One region of the Neobacillus sp. K501 genome, then DNA from elsewhere that is predicted to be linked to it. Evidence: riboswitches for the same ligand, from Rfam matches in the RefSeq annotation. Region 1 holds a riboswitch; each other region holds the start of a gene.
What was found. Region 1 has a riboswitch for S-adenosylmethionine ahead of ACWM35_RS15195 (methionine ABC transporter ATP-binding protein). Riboswitches for the same ligand answer to the same signal wherever they lie in the genome.
Positions count from the first base shown of each region.

Region 2: linked by a shared signal. The riboswitch ahead of ACWM35_RS19495 (methionine ABC transporter ATP-binding protein) and the one ahead of ACWM35_RS15195 (methionine ABC transporter ATP-binding protein) in region 1 are both predicted to bind S-adenosylmethionine.
Region 3: linked by a shared signal. The riboswitch ahead of mtnW (2,3-diketo-5-methylthiopentyl-1-phosphate enolase) and the one ahead of ACWM35_RS15195 (methionine ABC transporter ATP-binding protein) in region 1 are both predicted to bind S-adenosylmethionine.

Region 1 is NZ_JBSLYA010000006.1:171,183-175,374, reverse strand. Features, by position in the region: gene ACWM35_RS15215 (DUF6530 family protein) at 1-350, shown strand, start outside; gene ACWM35_RS15210 (GIY-YIG nuclease family protein) at 351-707, shown strand; gene ACWM35_RS15205 (VOC family protein) at 778-1,206, opposite strand; gene ACWM35_RS15200 (LacI family DNA-binding transcriptional regulator) at 1,380-2,342, shown strand; SAM riboswitch class I at 2,482-2,587, shown strand; gene ACWM35_RS15195 (methionine ABC transporter ATP-binding protein) at 2,671-3,684, shown strand; gene ACWM35_RS15190 (methionine ABC transporter permease) at 3,674-4,192, shown strand, end outside.
Region 2 is NZ_JBSLYA010000009.1:169,541-173,732, reverse strand. Features, by position in the region: gene ACWM35_RS19500 (methionine ABC transporter permease) at 1-537, opposite strand, end outside; gene ACWM35_RS19495 (methionine ABC transporter ATP-binding protein) at 575-1,600, opposite strand; SAM riboswitch class I at 1,769-1,876, opposite strand; gene ACWM35_RS19490 (O-acetylhomoserine aminocarboxypropyltransferase/cysteine synthase family protein) at 2,001-3,317, opposite strand; SAM riboswitch class I at 3,642-3,742, opposite strand; gene ACWM35_RS19485 (SCP2 sterol-binding domain-containing protein) at 3,819-4,178, opposite strand.
Region 3 is NZ_JBSLYA010000001.1:569,529-573,720, reverse strand. Features, by position in the region: gene ACWM35_RS02820 (carbon-nitrogen family hydrolase) at 39-824, opposite strand; gene ACWM35_RS02815 (aminotransferase class I/II-fold pyridoxal phosphate-dependent enzyme) at 935-2,113, shown strand; SAM riboswitch class I at 2,189-2,299, shown strand; gene mtnW (2,3-diketo-5-methylthiopentyl-1-phosphate enolase) at 2,505-3,716, shown strand; gene ACWM35_RS02805 (2-hydroxy-3-keto-5-methylthiopentenyl-1-phosphate phosphatase) at 3,717-4,192, shown strand, end outside.

The sequences.
Region 1 (4,192 bases):
GTGGCAAGGTTGATATTTCGGCTAAAGTGTGGCGATATACAGGAGAAAAATGGTCTAGGCAATCTGAGGAATTACCGCTCCATCGTGTCCTTGATCTTGCGATTCTTGTTAGTCGGGCCAAGCTTCATTTTCGCGAAGCCTATCAATATGAGAAATTGTATGATCCAGAAAATCCGATGATCGACAGAGTAGGAATTCAAGGTGATGCAATGACGGTTGCTGTTTGTACGGACAATGAAAAAATTGATGAAGATATTCAATTGTTCAGTCAGGCGCTTAGCCATGATGATGAGCTAATTGGTGAACGGCTGCGGACTTTATCAAGTATCTTGAAAGAGATGGGATATTAAATGGAGAGTAATCGAAAAAAGGAATTAAAATTGCAGTATAGAGAAATGAAGCACCCGATGGGCATCTATATCATTCGTTCAAAATCGGATAATAAGTGTTTCCTTGAAGCGACGGCCAATTTAAAGGCAAGAATGAACAGCAGTATCGTCAAGTTGCAATCAGGATTTCACCCCAATCGCGAATTAACCAAGGCGTGGAAGCAACAGGGGGAAGAAAACTTTGAGATGGAGATCCTCGAGAATCTTGAATATGATAAGGATGAAGCCAAAACCGACTACTCTGAAGAATTAGCTGTGTTGCAGTTTATTTGGGAAGAAAAATTGAGTAACGAAGGATTAGAATTTTATAAAAAGTAATGCAAAAGGATAGGGAACTGCTCCCTATCCTTTTTATATGCCCCTGACCAAGGCGCTTCCGCTTTTCGTTTTACCAGGCCATTTCACCATTGTCGTAGTTAATCTGCCAGTGAATTCCAAATTTATCGGTTACTTGACCGTAGAGCTTGCTCCAGAATGTTTCTTGAAGCTCCATCCCTACCTTGCCGCCTTCTTTTAATTGGTTAAACCAGGAGGTAAGATCGTCCGTATTATTACTGATTAAGGAAAGGGTAATGTTGTTGCCTTCCACAAACGGCATGCCTGGGAAAGTATCTGAAAACATGACATTGCTTCCAGCGATGTTCAGTCTTGTGTGCATAACTAAATTTTTCGCTTCTTCCGGCATTGGATAATTTGGATCTTGTGGTGTTTCACCGAAAGTCATCATTTTCGGTACTTCAGAACCAAAAACCTTGGCATAAAATTCTACCGCTTCCCGGCAATTGCCATTAAAATTAAGATAAACATCTACAGACATTTGCTTCACTCCCAAATTAGATTCGTTATACAACTCCATTTTTACCCAAATTAGGATAATTAATCAATAATGAAAAGGAACTATTATGCAAATAAGAGACTGAATGAAAAATGTGGTAGGATAATAATAAATGTAAGGGGTACTGAAAAGTTATTTAGTGAAAAGGTGATAACGTGGCAAATATTCGGGATTTGGCAAAAATGGCGGGAGTTTCAGTCACGACTGTTTCCCGTGTATTGAACCAGCATCCTTATGTGAAGGATGAAAAAAGAAAAGCCGTTTTAGAAGCGATCCGAAAGAGTAATTATCAGCGGAATATAAATGCCGTTCATTTAAGTAAAGGGAAGACCTTTCTTGTTGGTGTGGTCATTCCATTTTCAAATCATCCATACTTTGCCCAGTTGGTTAATGGAATTGCAACTGAGGCATTAAAGCAAAACTATAATCTAGTATTAATCCAAACCAATTATGTGAGGAGCAGGGAAATAGAGGCATTACGGATGCTTAAGCAAAAGCAGGTTGATGCCCTCATCATTTGTTCGAGAATTTGTGAGTGGTCCAAAATTGAAGAATACTTACCTTATGGACCAATTGTTTTTTGTGAAGATACCAAAGGGAAAGAAGCTTCTTCCACCTTCATCGACCATTATAAAAACTTTTCTTTTGCCTTGGATTATTTATATCGTGAAGGTCATCAAAAAATAGGTTATTGTATTGGTCGCAAAACAGGTCCGAGCAGTAAGGCTAGAGGATTGGCCTATAAGGATTTTAATGAAAAATACAAGTTACCGTTTCGCTCTGAATATATCTTTGATGATTGCTTGTATTTTGAAGATGGAGAGCAAGTGATTGAGCAGATTAAGCAGATGGTTAATCCACCATCTGCCTTATTAGTCACCGGTGACCAAGTGGCTGCTGGAATTGTTACCTGTGCCCAACAGCAAAACATTTCCATTCCCAATGAACTTGCGATTATCGGTTTTGATAATCAGCCGATTGCTAAAATGATGAACATCACAACCATTGAAATCCCTCTTGTTGAGATTGGAAGAAAGCTTTTTAATCAAGCTGTAAATAATGAAAAGCTCACTTACGAGGAAATACCCGTCCACTTGATCGTACGACGAACTGTTTGAAAAAATTTTTTAACCCTACTATTTTGGTTGATTTTATCGGAATGAAAGCGGTTAACGAAAGTGAAGGTTATTTTTAGACGATTGACAAAATAAAGATAGCTTAGTAGTATCTAAATAATCCTAATTTAATAATTAATTGAACTTATCGAGAGTGACCGAGGGACAAGGCCCTATGACGTCCGGCAACCCCCTTTTTGGGAAGGTGCCAATTCCTGCAGAATGACTTTCATTCTGAAAGATAAGTCGAGATATAGAATGTATTTCGATGCCCCTTTCAGTTGAAAGGGGCATTTTTTGTTCTTGATTTTTAAAAAAAGAGGGTAATCATATGATTGAAATTCGGAATCTTTCAAAAGTTTATAAAACAAAAAATGGGAGCATAAAAGGTGTTGATGAAGTCTCGTTATCCGTGCAAGAGGGCGAGATATTTGGAATTGTTGGTTATTCAGGTGCCGGAAAAAGTTCGCTGTTGCGCTGTATTAATCTGCTAGAGCGGCCAACCTCTGGAAGTATTACGGTAGATGGTATTGATCTAACTTCTTTAAAGGGTGAGAATCTTCGACTGGCACGGTTAAAAATCGGGATGATCTTCCAGCATTTCTACTTAATCAGCCAAAAAACAGTGTTCGAGAATATTGTTTTTTCCCTAAAGGCGGCCAAGATACCAGCCGACCAAATCAAAGAAAGGGTAGAAGAGCTGCTTGAGATGGTTGGTCTTTCGGATAAAAGAGATGTTTATCCCGCACAGCTAAGCGGCGGTCAAAAACAGCGGGTTGGTATAGCGCGGGCGCTTGCCAACAACCCAAAGGTGTTACTATGTGACGAAGCAACATCTGCACTCGACCCAACGACAACAAAGTCGATTTTAAATCTATTAAAAAAAATCAATAAAGAACTCAATATTACCATTGTTTTAATTACCCATGAAATGGATGTTGTAAAGGAAATCTGCAACCGGATGGCGATCATGCAGGATGGAAAAGTCATAGAAGAAGGTGCTGTCTATGATATCTTTGCCAATCCTCAAACGGAATTAACAAAAGAGTTTATTGAAAGTGTTGTTTCCTTAGAAATACCAGAAGTCATTTTAAATGGATGCGAAGGACCCATTGTGAAGGTGACATTCAAAGGGAAAGTAGCTGGAGAGGGGGTCATTTCTGATATGCTTCAGCAATTTAACGTAAAAGGCAACTTCCTCCACGGTTCGATTGAGTATATTCAAGAATTCCCTCTCGGCATCTTTATTATGGAGCTGAATGGTGAAAAACAAGAAATCAGAGCTGCCCTTCAATATATCGAGAATCGGGCAGCGCAAGTGGAGGTGTTACGTGATGGGCTTTGATTTTCAGCATCTCGTGGAACTCATTCCAGATATTAATACCGCTTTTTTTCAAACGATTTATATGATAACCATTTCATTACTAGTAGCCATCGTGATTGGACTGCCAGTTGGAATTCTATTATATATCACCGATAAAGGTTTGTTTTTAGAAAATCGTTTGATCCAAAATGTTTTAGGCTTTGCCGTAAATATGGTGCGGTCGATCCCGTTCATCATTTTACTAGTAGCTCTTATTCCATTAACAAATTTCTTAGTAGGAACAACCATTGGTCCGACAGCGGCAAGTGTTTCACTTACAGCTGCGGCAATTCCGTTTTTCGCAAGGATTGTTGAAACGGCGTTAAGGGAGATTGATAAAGGTGTTATTGAAGCTGCCATTGCTGCCGGTGCTACACCGTGGATGATTATTAAAGATGTACTGCTGCTTGAAGCGAGGTCTGGAATCATTTCTGGAGTTACCTTAACGCTCATCAGTTTAATTGGCTTTTCAGCGATGGCGGGTACCGTT
Region 2 (4,192 bases), on a different contig from region 1:
ATCGTTTCGACTTCGCTGGAAGCCTTCGAGATAGGCAAGGTTACCAAGTCCACCTGCTCCAATGACACCGGCCATGGCTGTATATCCAACAAGCGCAATCGCCGTAACGGTAATACCAGAAACTAGAGCTGGCATAGATTCTGGGAGTAAAACCTTCCAGATAATCGTATTCGTGGTTGCCCCCATGGATTTTGCTGCTTCAATGACACCTTTATCAATTTCCCTCAAGCCAATCTCAACCATTCGTGCATAGAACGGCGCGGCTCCAATAATTAAGGCAGGGAGTGCAGCATTCTCACCAATCATCGTACCAACCAATAACTTAGTGAATGGAATTAATAGTACGATTAAGATAATAAAAGGAATCGAACGAAAAATATTAACAAAAGCTCCAATAACGGTGTTGACCGGTTTGTTTTCCCAGAGATTGCCTTTACCAGTTAGAAATAACAGCAAACCAAGTAAAATTCCTAGAATAAATGTAGCTAGGACCGATACTCCTGACATATAAAGCGTTTGGACTGTTGCTTCCCACATTTCTTCCCAATCAATTTCTTGAAAATATGGTTGATTACTATTCACTTGTTACCACCTCCACTCCAACTTGCTGCGAGCGAATGTAGTCTACCGCTTTATTCACTTCTGCAACCTCACCATCTAAATGGATAAACAAGGTTCCATAGGAGCCGCTTTGCGTTTGTGAGATCTTCCCTTGGAGGATATTTACGGTCACCTGATGATGACGAATCAAATTGGTGATAACCGGCTGCTCAGCTGATTCCCCAATAAACGTAAGCTGGATAACCTGACCAGAATGGTAACGATCAAGAAGATGCTCCGCCGTTTCTTTCGTTTCTTCCGGCTCGGTAACCTGTTGAACGAATCTCTTTGTAATCGGCTGCTGTGGATTTTTGAATACATCCAATACAGGACCAAGTTCCACCACTTTGCCACTTTCCATGACAGCAACCTGATGGCAAATTTTACGAATGACATGCATTTCGTGCGTAATTAACACGATTGTTAGCCCAAGCCTTTTATTAATGTCAACCAATAATTCCAAAATCGAATCGGTCGTTTGTGGATCAAGTGCCGAGGTTGCCTCGTCACAAAGTAAAACCTTTGGATTGTTTGCAAGTGCTCTAGCAATCCCAACCCGCTGTTTTTGTCCGCCGCTTAGTTGGGAAGGATAAGCATTTTCTCGACCCTCTAATCCGACTAATTTTATTAATTCGTTAACTCGCTTTTGTCTTTCAGGCCCTTTCACGCCAGCGATTTCTAGCGGGAAGGCGATATTCTCACTTACTGTTCTCGACCAGAGCAAGTTGAAATGCTGAAAGATCATGCTAATTTCCTGACGTGCCTTCCGAAGTTCACTGCCTTTTATCTTTGATATCACTCGGCCCGCAACCGTAACAGAACCTTCTGTTGGCAGCTCCAAACCATTTAACATGCGGATTAAGGTACTTTTACCTGCACCACTATAACCAATGACGCCAAATATTTCTCCTTCTTTAATTTCCAGATTCACATTGTCGACCGCTTTGAGCTGTCCCTGCTTGGAAGGAAAAATCTTTCGGACATCTTTTATTGAAATCATCGAATCACCTACTTTTTATCCAGAAAGTTAAATAATAATTACGAAAATTCAGAATGTGTTTCTTGCCTTACATATAGGTTTTGACTGTTTATATGAAAAGATTCTTATTTTACTAAAATAAAAAACCTTTCTGCAGGCGGGCAGAAAGGCATCATAAATGAATCCTTTCTCCCATCTTCCAAAGCATACGCTTTGTGTGAATTGGCACCATTTCAATAAAATATTGACGGTTGCCGGGCTTCATCGGGCACATCCCTCCACCTCTCTTGATAAGAGCATTAAGCAATCCTATATTCAATTAATTCGTTCACTGATTAAAGTAATTATTTTATTACGAAAGCTATCGTATCATGGATAAAAAGAGCTGTCAACGAAATTTTCTTCCTATTTCGAAAAAAAGTTAAGCTTCTGCCTTTAGGGATCCAACACCTGTCGCTGCCTCAATTGCCGCTTCTAAATCCTCGATGATATCGTCCACATTCTCGATTCCAATCGAGAGGCGAATTAAATCCTCGGAAACACCAGAAGCTTTTAACCCCTCAGCATCTAACTGCTGATGCGTGGTGCTGGCAGGATGAATAATAAGGCTTTTGGCATCGCCAACATTGGCAACATGAGCAAATAATTGCACAGAATTAATTACTTTTGCCCCTGCTTCTCGGCCGCCTTTAATTCCAAACACAATCATCGATCCTGCCCCTTTAGGCAAATACTTCGTTGCTAATTCGGAATCAGGATGGGAGGCATGACCCGGGTAGGAAACCCAATCCACCGCAGGGTGATTCACTAAATATTCCACGACCGCTTTTGTATTGGCGACATGCTCTTTCATCCGTACATGCAAGGTTTCAAGACCTAGCGTAAACAAAAAGGCATTTTGTGGGCTAAGTGACGGTCCTAAGTCACGCAGCAGCTGTACACGTGCTTTCACAATGTAGGCCACTGCACCTAGTGCCTCTGCATAGACAAGATCATGGTAGCTGGCATCCGGTGTCGTAAACCCAGGGAATTTCGCTGAATTCCAGTCAAATTTCCCACCATCCACTATGACACCGCCTGTTGTTGTTCCATTGCCTAAAAGCCATTTCGTGGCAGAATGAACGACTATATCGGCACCATGTTCGATTGGCCGGCATAAATACGGTGTAGCAAAAGTATTATCAATGATTAATGGAATACCAGACTCATGAGCAATCTCAGCTACTTTTTCAATATCAAGAACGCGAAGGCTCGGATTACCAATTGTTTCAGCAAATACTGCCTTTGTTTTTTCAGTGATCGCATCACGGAAATTCTCTGGGTTCTCAGGGTCGACAAATTTCACCTTGATCCCGTACTTAGGCAGGGTAACAGCAAATAGGTTATAAGTACCGCCATAAAGAGTAGAAGCTGAAACAATTTCATCCCCAGCCTCAGCAATATTTAAAATGGCTAATGTAATCGCGGCCATACCACTTGCCACGGCAAGGGCTCCAACCCCTCCCTCTAAGAGAGCAATTCTTTCTTCGAAGACGGTGGTTGTCGGGTTATGAATACGGGTGTATATGTAGCCTGACTCCTTTAAAGCAAACAGGTTTGCAGCATGTTCTGTATCTTTGAATTGATAGGCATTGTTTTGGTAAATCGGTACTGCTCTTGCTCCTGTAACCGGGTCTGGAGATAGTCCTCCATGAACACCTAGTGTTTCAAAACGATATTTTTTTTGATTCTCTCCCATACAAACATTCCTCCTATATTTTAATATTGTCTCTTATCGTAATCTAGGCTGATTTCGAAGTGGTTGGATTAAGCGGAGAAATTCCGGTTAATCCGGGAAATAACCCTATTTCCATAAAAATAAGGGAAGTATTTCCGCTTAAGTAGATAAATTTTTTAATATTTCTCCTTTTTTAGAGAGATAAGAGTAAATTCTCCGCTTATTTCCCCTTTCTAAGCTTCAAAATAGAGATTAGCGGAAAATTCTCCGCTTATCGATGTTCCGCTAGAGCAAAAAACTAGCCTATAATAAAAACCCCTCTTCAAGAAGAGGGGCGGTACGCTCTTCTTATCTTTCAGAGTAATACTCTGCTGGAATTAGCACCGTGTTGTATAACCGGTTGCCGGGCATCGTCGGGCCAGTCCCTCCGCCTCTCTGGATAAGATATTTATTGAATTGTCATTATTGATTGAATATTTAAAAAGATAATACACTATTGTAGGAGAAGCCGTCAATAGCTTTTTAGGAAATTAATTTTCTTTTTTGTCCATCAGGCTTTGTTAAATAAAATATCGACTCTAGCAATAATATGGTGCGAAAGGAGCCTGTAACTTTTAACTGCCCGCCCCTCATAAAATATCTTAATTTTTTCTCACCTTTTATTAGGCTTTTTATCGACTCCGCATCACCGGAAATCTCGCAGGAAATTGCTTTTTGTTTATTCTCTTCTAGAAAGATTGCGGCACCACGATGAAAAGCCATTTCGATCGTGTTTTGTTCATAAACCAATTTAATTACAAGCATTTCTAGGTTTTCCATCAATTTCAACAAATGTTCACGCTCTTTAATGGTGGTAAGAAAAGCTTTTACGGCATCTCTCATTTCAATCCCTCCGA
Region 3 (4,192 bases), on a different contig from region 1:
TAACAGGATGTTAAATAAACTGTCAATAATTTTAATGATTATTTATAAAATTCTGGTTTTCGATCGGCAAAAATAGGAATTTGCTTTCGAACATTTTTTACAAGTTCTAAGTTAAGCTCTGCTGATAATATTTCTTCGTTGCTCCCAGCTTCTGCGATTACTTCCCCCCATGGGTCAATGATCATAGAATGTCCAGCAAATATATTATTGGGATCTTTTCCGGCACGATTACATGCAATAACGAAACATTGATTTTCAATGGCGCGAGCAATTAGCAATGCACGCCAGTGTGCTAAACGTGATTTAGGCCATTCCGCTACAACAAAAAGAACCTCCGCTCCCTGTTCCGTATGGGCCCGAATCCATTCCGGAAAGCGAATATCATAACAGATGACTCCCGCAAAAAGATGATTCTCTAATTCGAACAAGCCTTTTTCCGTTCCTGCTTCAAGGTATAGATGTTCATCCATCAGTTTAAAGAGATGTAGTTTACTATATTGATGGATTAGCTCTCCTTTTTTGTTGATGATAAGGAGGGTATTTTTTACCCCGTTTTCACCTCTGTTAGCTATGGACCCACCAACAAAATGTACCTGATATTTTTGTGCTAAACGTTTTAAAAAAGTGATAGAGTCCTGTCCATCCTTATCAGCAATTTCATCCAGTCGTGTTAAATCGTATCCTGTTGTCCATAATTCGGGCAGCACAATAATATCTGGAGTTTCCATCATGGCTCGGTCAATCAAACGTTCTGCTAATTGATAATTCTTACTTGGTTCACCAAAGCAAATATCCATTTGCAGGCAGGTTATTTTTAATTTCAAAAATGTTCACCCCATTGTAAATTTTGAGAAATTTTTCTTTACAAGCTTTTATAAAAGTTATATCATTTGTGACTAGAATTTCAACATAAAAAAATGAATGGGGTGAGACCATGAAACAATATCCACCATCAGAGCGATTAAAAAGTCTTCCAGACCAGTTTTTTGCTTCACTCGTGAAAAATGTGGGTCAATCGATTGCTGCAGGTCATGATGTGATTAATTTAGGACAAGGTAATCCTGATCAGCCTACTCCGGAACATATCGTGAGAAAATTGCAAGAGGCTGCAACTAATCCCGTTAATCATAAATATTCACCGTTTCAAGGACATCATTATTTAAAACAAGCTATTGCCGATTTTTATTTTAGAGAATACGGTGTTAACCTGGATCCCCATACAGAAGTGGCGATTTTATTTGGCGGTAAAGCTGGATTAGTAGAAATTCCTCAATGCTTATTAAATCCTGGTGATACTATTCTCGTCCCAGATCCAGGATATCCAGATTATTTATCAGGTGTTGCCCTAGCAAAAGCTGAGATGGTAACAATGCCGCTGCGAGAAAATAATCATTTTTTACCCGATTATAACGAAATACCAATAGATGACTTAGAAAAGGCAAAATTAATGTTCCTTAACTATCCAAATAATCCAACAGGGGCAACGGCGACGAAGGAATTTTTTGAAGAAACGGTTCTGCTTGCCAGCAAAAATAATCTTTGTGTGGTCCATGATTTTGCATATGGGGCAATTGGTTTCGATGATAAAAAACCACTGAGCTTTTTGCAAATTGAAGGAGCAAAAGAGGTTGGGATTGAAATCTACACCTTATCAAAAACCTACAATATGGCAGGATGGCGAGTTGGATTTGCTTTAGGGAATGAAAGTGTCATCTCGGCAATTGAGCTTTTGCAAGACCATCTTTATTGCAGTCTTTTTGGGGGAATCCAAGAGGCTGCTGCCGCGGCACTAAACGGTCCACAGAGATGTGTCAATGAATTAAATGAGTTATATGAGCGAAGAAGAAATGTGTTGATACAAGGTCTTCGATCCTTAGGATGGGATGTTAAGGCGCCAAAAGGATCATTTTTTGCTTGGCTAAAGGTTCCTGAGGAATTTTCCTCGGCTGAATTTGCTGATCTTCTTCTTAAGGAAGCACATATAGCGGTTGCACCTGGCATTGGCTTCGGGGAATTGGGTGAAGGCTATGTCCGAGTTGGACTCCTAACATCCGAAGAAAGACTTGAAGAAGCAGTCAGAAGAATCGGCACTTTAAAAATTTTTAAAAAATAGATTGACAAACATTTTATTCTTGGAATAATCTTAAATAAAGTTTAACAACATGGAAATGTATAATATACGATCGTTTTCTTATCAAGAGCAGGCGGAGGGAAAAGCCCTATGAAGCCCGGCAACCGACTTAATTTTTGTGTTAAGCACGGTGCTAATTCTTGCAGCGATGATGCTGAAAGATGAGAAGATGTTAGTAAGTGACACTAACCTCTTCTTTTTTGAAGAGGTTTTTTTATACGTTAAGAAGGTATAAAATTTTAGCAAAGAAGATATTTCGACGTAGTTAAAATTTTTAGGAATTAAGTATAAGTGCAACTAGGCAATCGCCTGCGCCTTACGGCTTGGCGCTAGCCAAGTTTTCTTTACGTTTTTGGAAAAAGGAAGTGTTTGAATGACGGAACTAATTGCAACTTATGTGGTAAATGACGAAAAATATCCGGAAAAAAAAGCAGAGGAAATTGCTTTAGGTTTAACTGTTGGTTCGTGGACGAACTTACCTGAGCTTGAGCAAAGTCAACTTCGGAAGCATAAAGGCCGGGTGGTTTCCATTGAAGGAAATACATCTGAATTGGGAGAACAATCGCTAATTCGAATTGCCTACCCAACAATCAATTTTTCAAATGATTTACCTGCTATTTTAACAACTGTATTTGGAAAGCTGTCATTGGATGGGAAAATCAAATTATTAGATTTGAAGTTTGAGCAGGAATTAAAAAGCCATTTACCTGGTCCTAGATTTGGTATCGAGGGACTGAGGGAGAAAATTGGTGTATTTAATCGACCGCTGTTAATGAGTATTTTTAAAGGGATTCTTGGGAAGGATCTTTCTTTCTTAACCGAGCAGCTTAAGCAACAAGCCCTCGGTGGTGTTGATTTTGTAAAAGATGATGAAATTCTCTTTGAAAATGAATTGACTCCATTTGAAAAAAGAATTTCTGCCGGAAAAATAGTTCTTGAAGAAGTATTTGAGCAAACTGGACAGCGCACTTTATATGCAGTCAACCTAACCGGAAGAACATCACAGCTGAAGGAGAAAGCTAAACGTGCTGCGGAGCTTGGTGCTGATTTACTATTATTCAATGTTTTTTCATATGGATTGGATGTTCTGCAAGAATTGCGAGAGGAGGATGAAATCAGTCTGCCAATTATGGCCCATCCCGCAGTTAGTGGGGCTTTAACCTCATCCTCTCAGTACGGATTATCTCATTCGTTATTACTCGGGAAGCTACTCCGTTATGCAGGTGCTGATTTATCGTTATTCCCATCCCCATACGGAACTGTAGCATTAGAGAAAGCACAAGCTTTGTCAATTGCCAAGGAATTAACAAGAGAAGATGTCTTTAAAAGGGCATTTCCAGTTCCGTCTGCAGGTATACATCCCGGATTAGTCTCATTATTAATACGTGATTTTGGGGTGGATTCTGTCATAAATGCAGGTGGAGGGGTACATGGCCACCCAGATGGTGCTCGCGGTGGCGGTCTTGCCTTCCGTCAAGCAATTGATGTAAGTCTTCAAGGGAAAAGCTTAGCCAGCGGAGCTGAAAGTTATTCCGAACTTAATAAAGCTCTTCAGTTGTGGGGCAATGCTGAGGTGACAATCTAAATGAGTAAGCCTGTCATTTACTGTGATTTTGATGGAACCATCACAGAAAGCGATAATATCATTGCCATAATGAAAAAATTTGCACCCCCAAATTGGGAAGAAATCAAGGATCGAATCCTTGCCCGAGAAATTTCAATTAGTGAAGGAGTAGGGCAGCTTTTTGCGGCATTACCAAGCAGCAAAAGAGATGAAATCACAAGCTTTGTGATTGAAAATGCCAAAATTCGTGAAGGATTTGCGGAGTTTGTTGATTTTGTTCGGTCCGAACAGATTCCACTTTATATTGTCAGCGGAGGAATTGATTTCTTTGTTTATCCCATTCTTGAGAGATATGGTCCGTTTGAAGGGATTTACTGTAATGAAGCCGATTTTTCAGGAGAAACCATCAAGATTCTTTGGCCGTATGATTGTGACTCAGGCTGCGAAAATAAATGCGGCTGCTGCAAACCAAGTATTATTCGAAATTTATCTCAGAA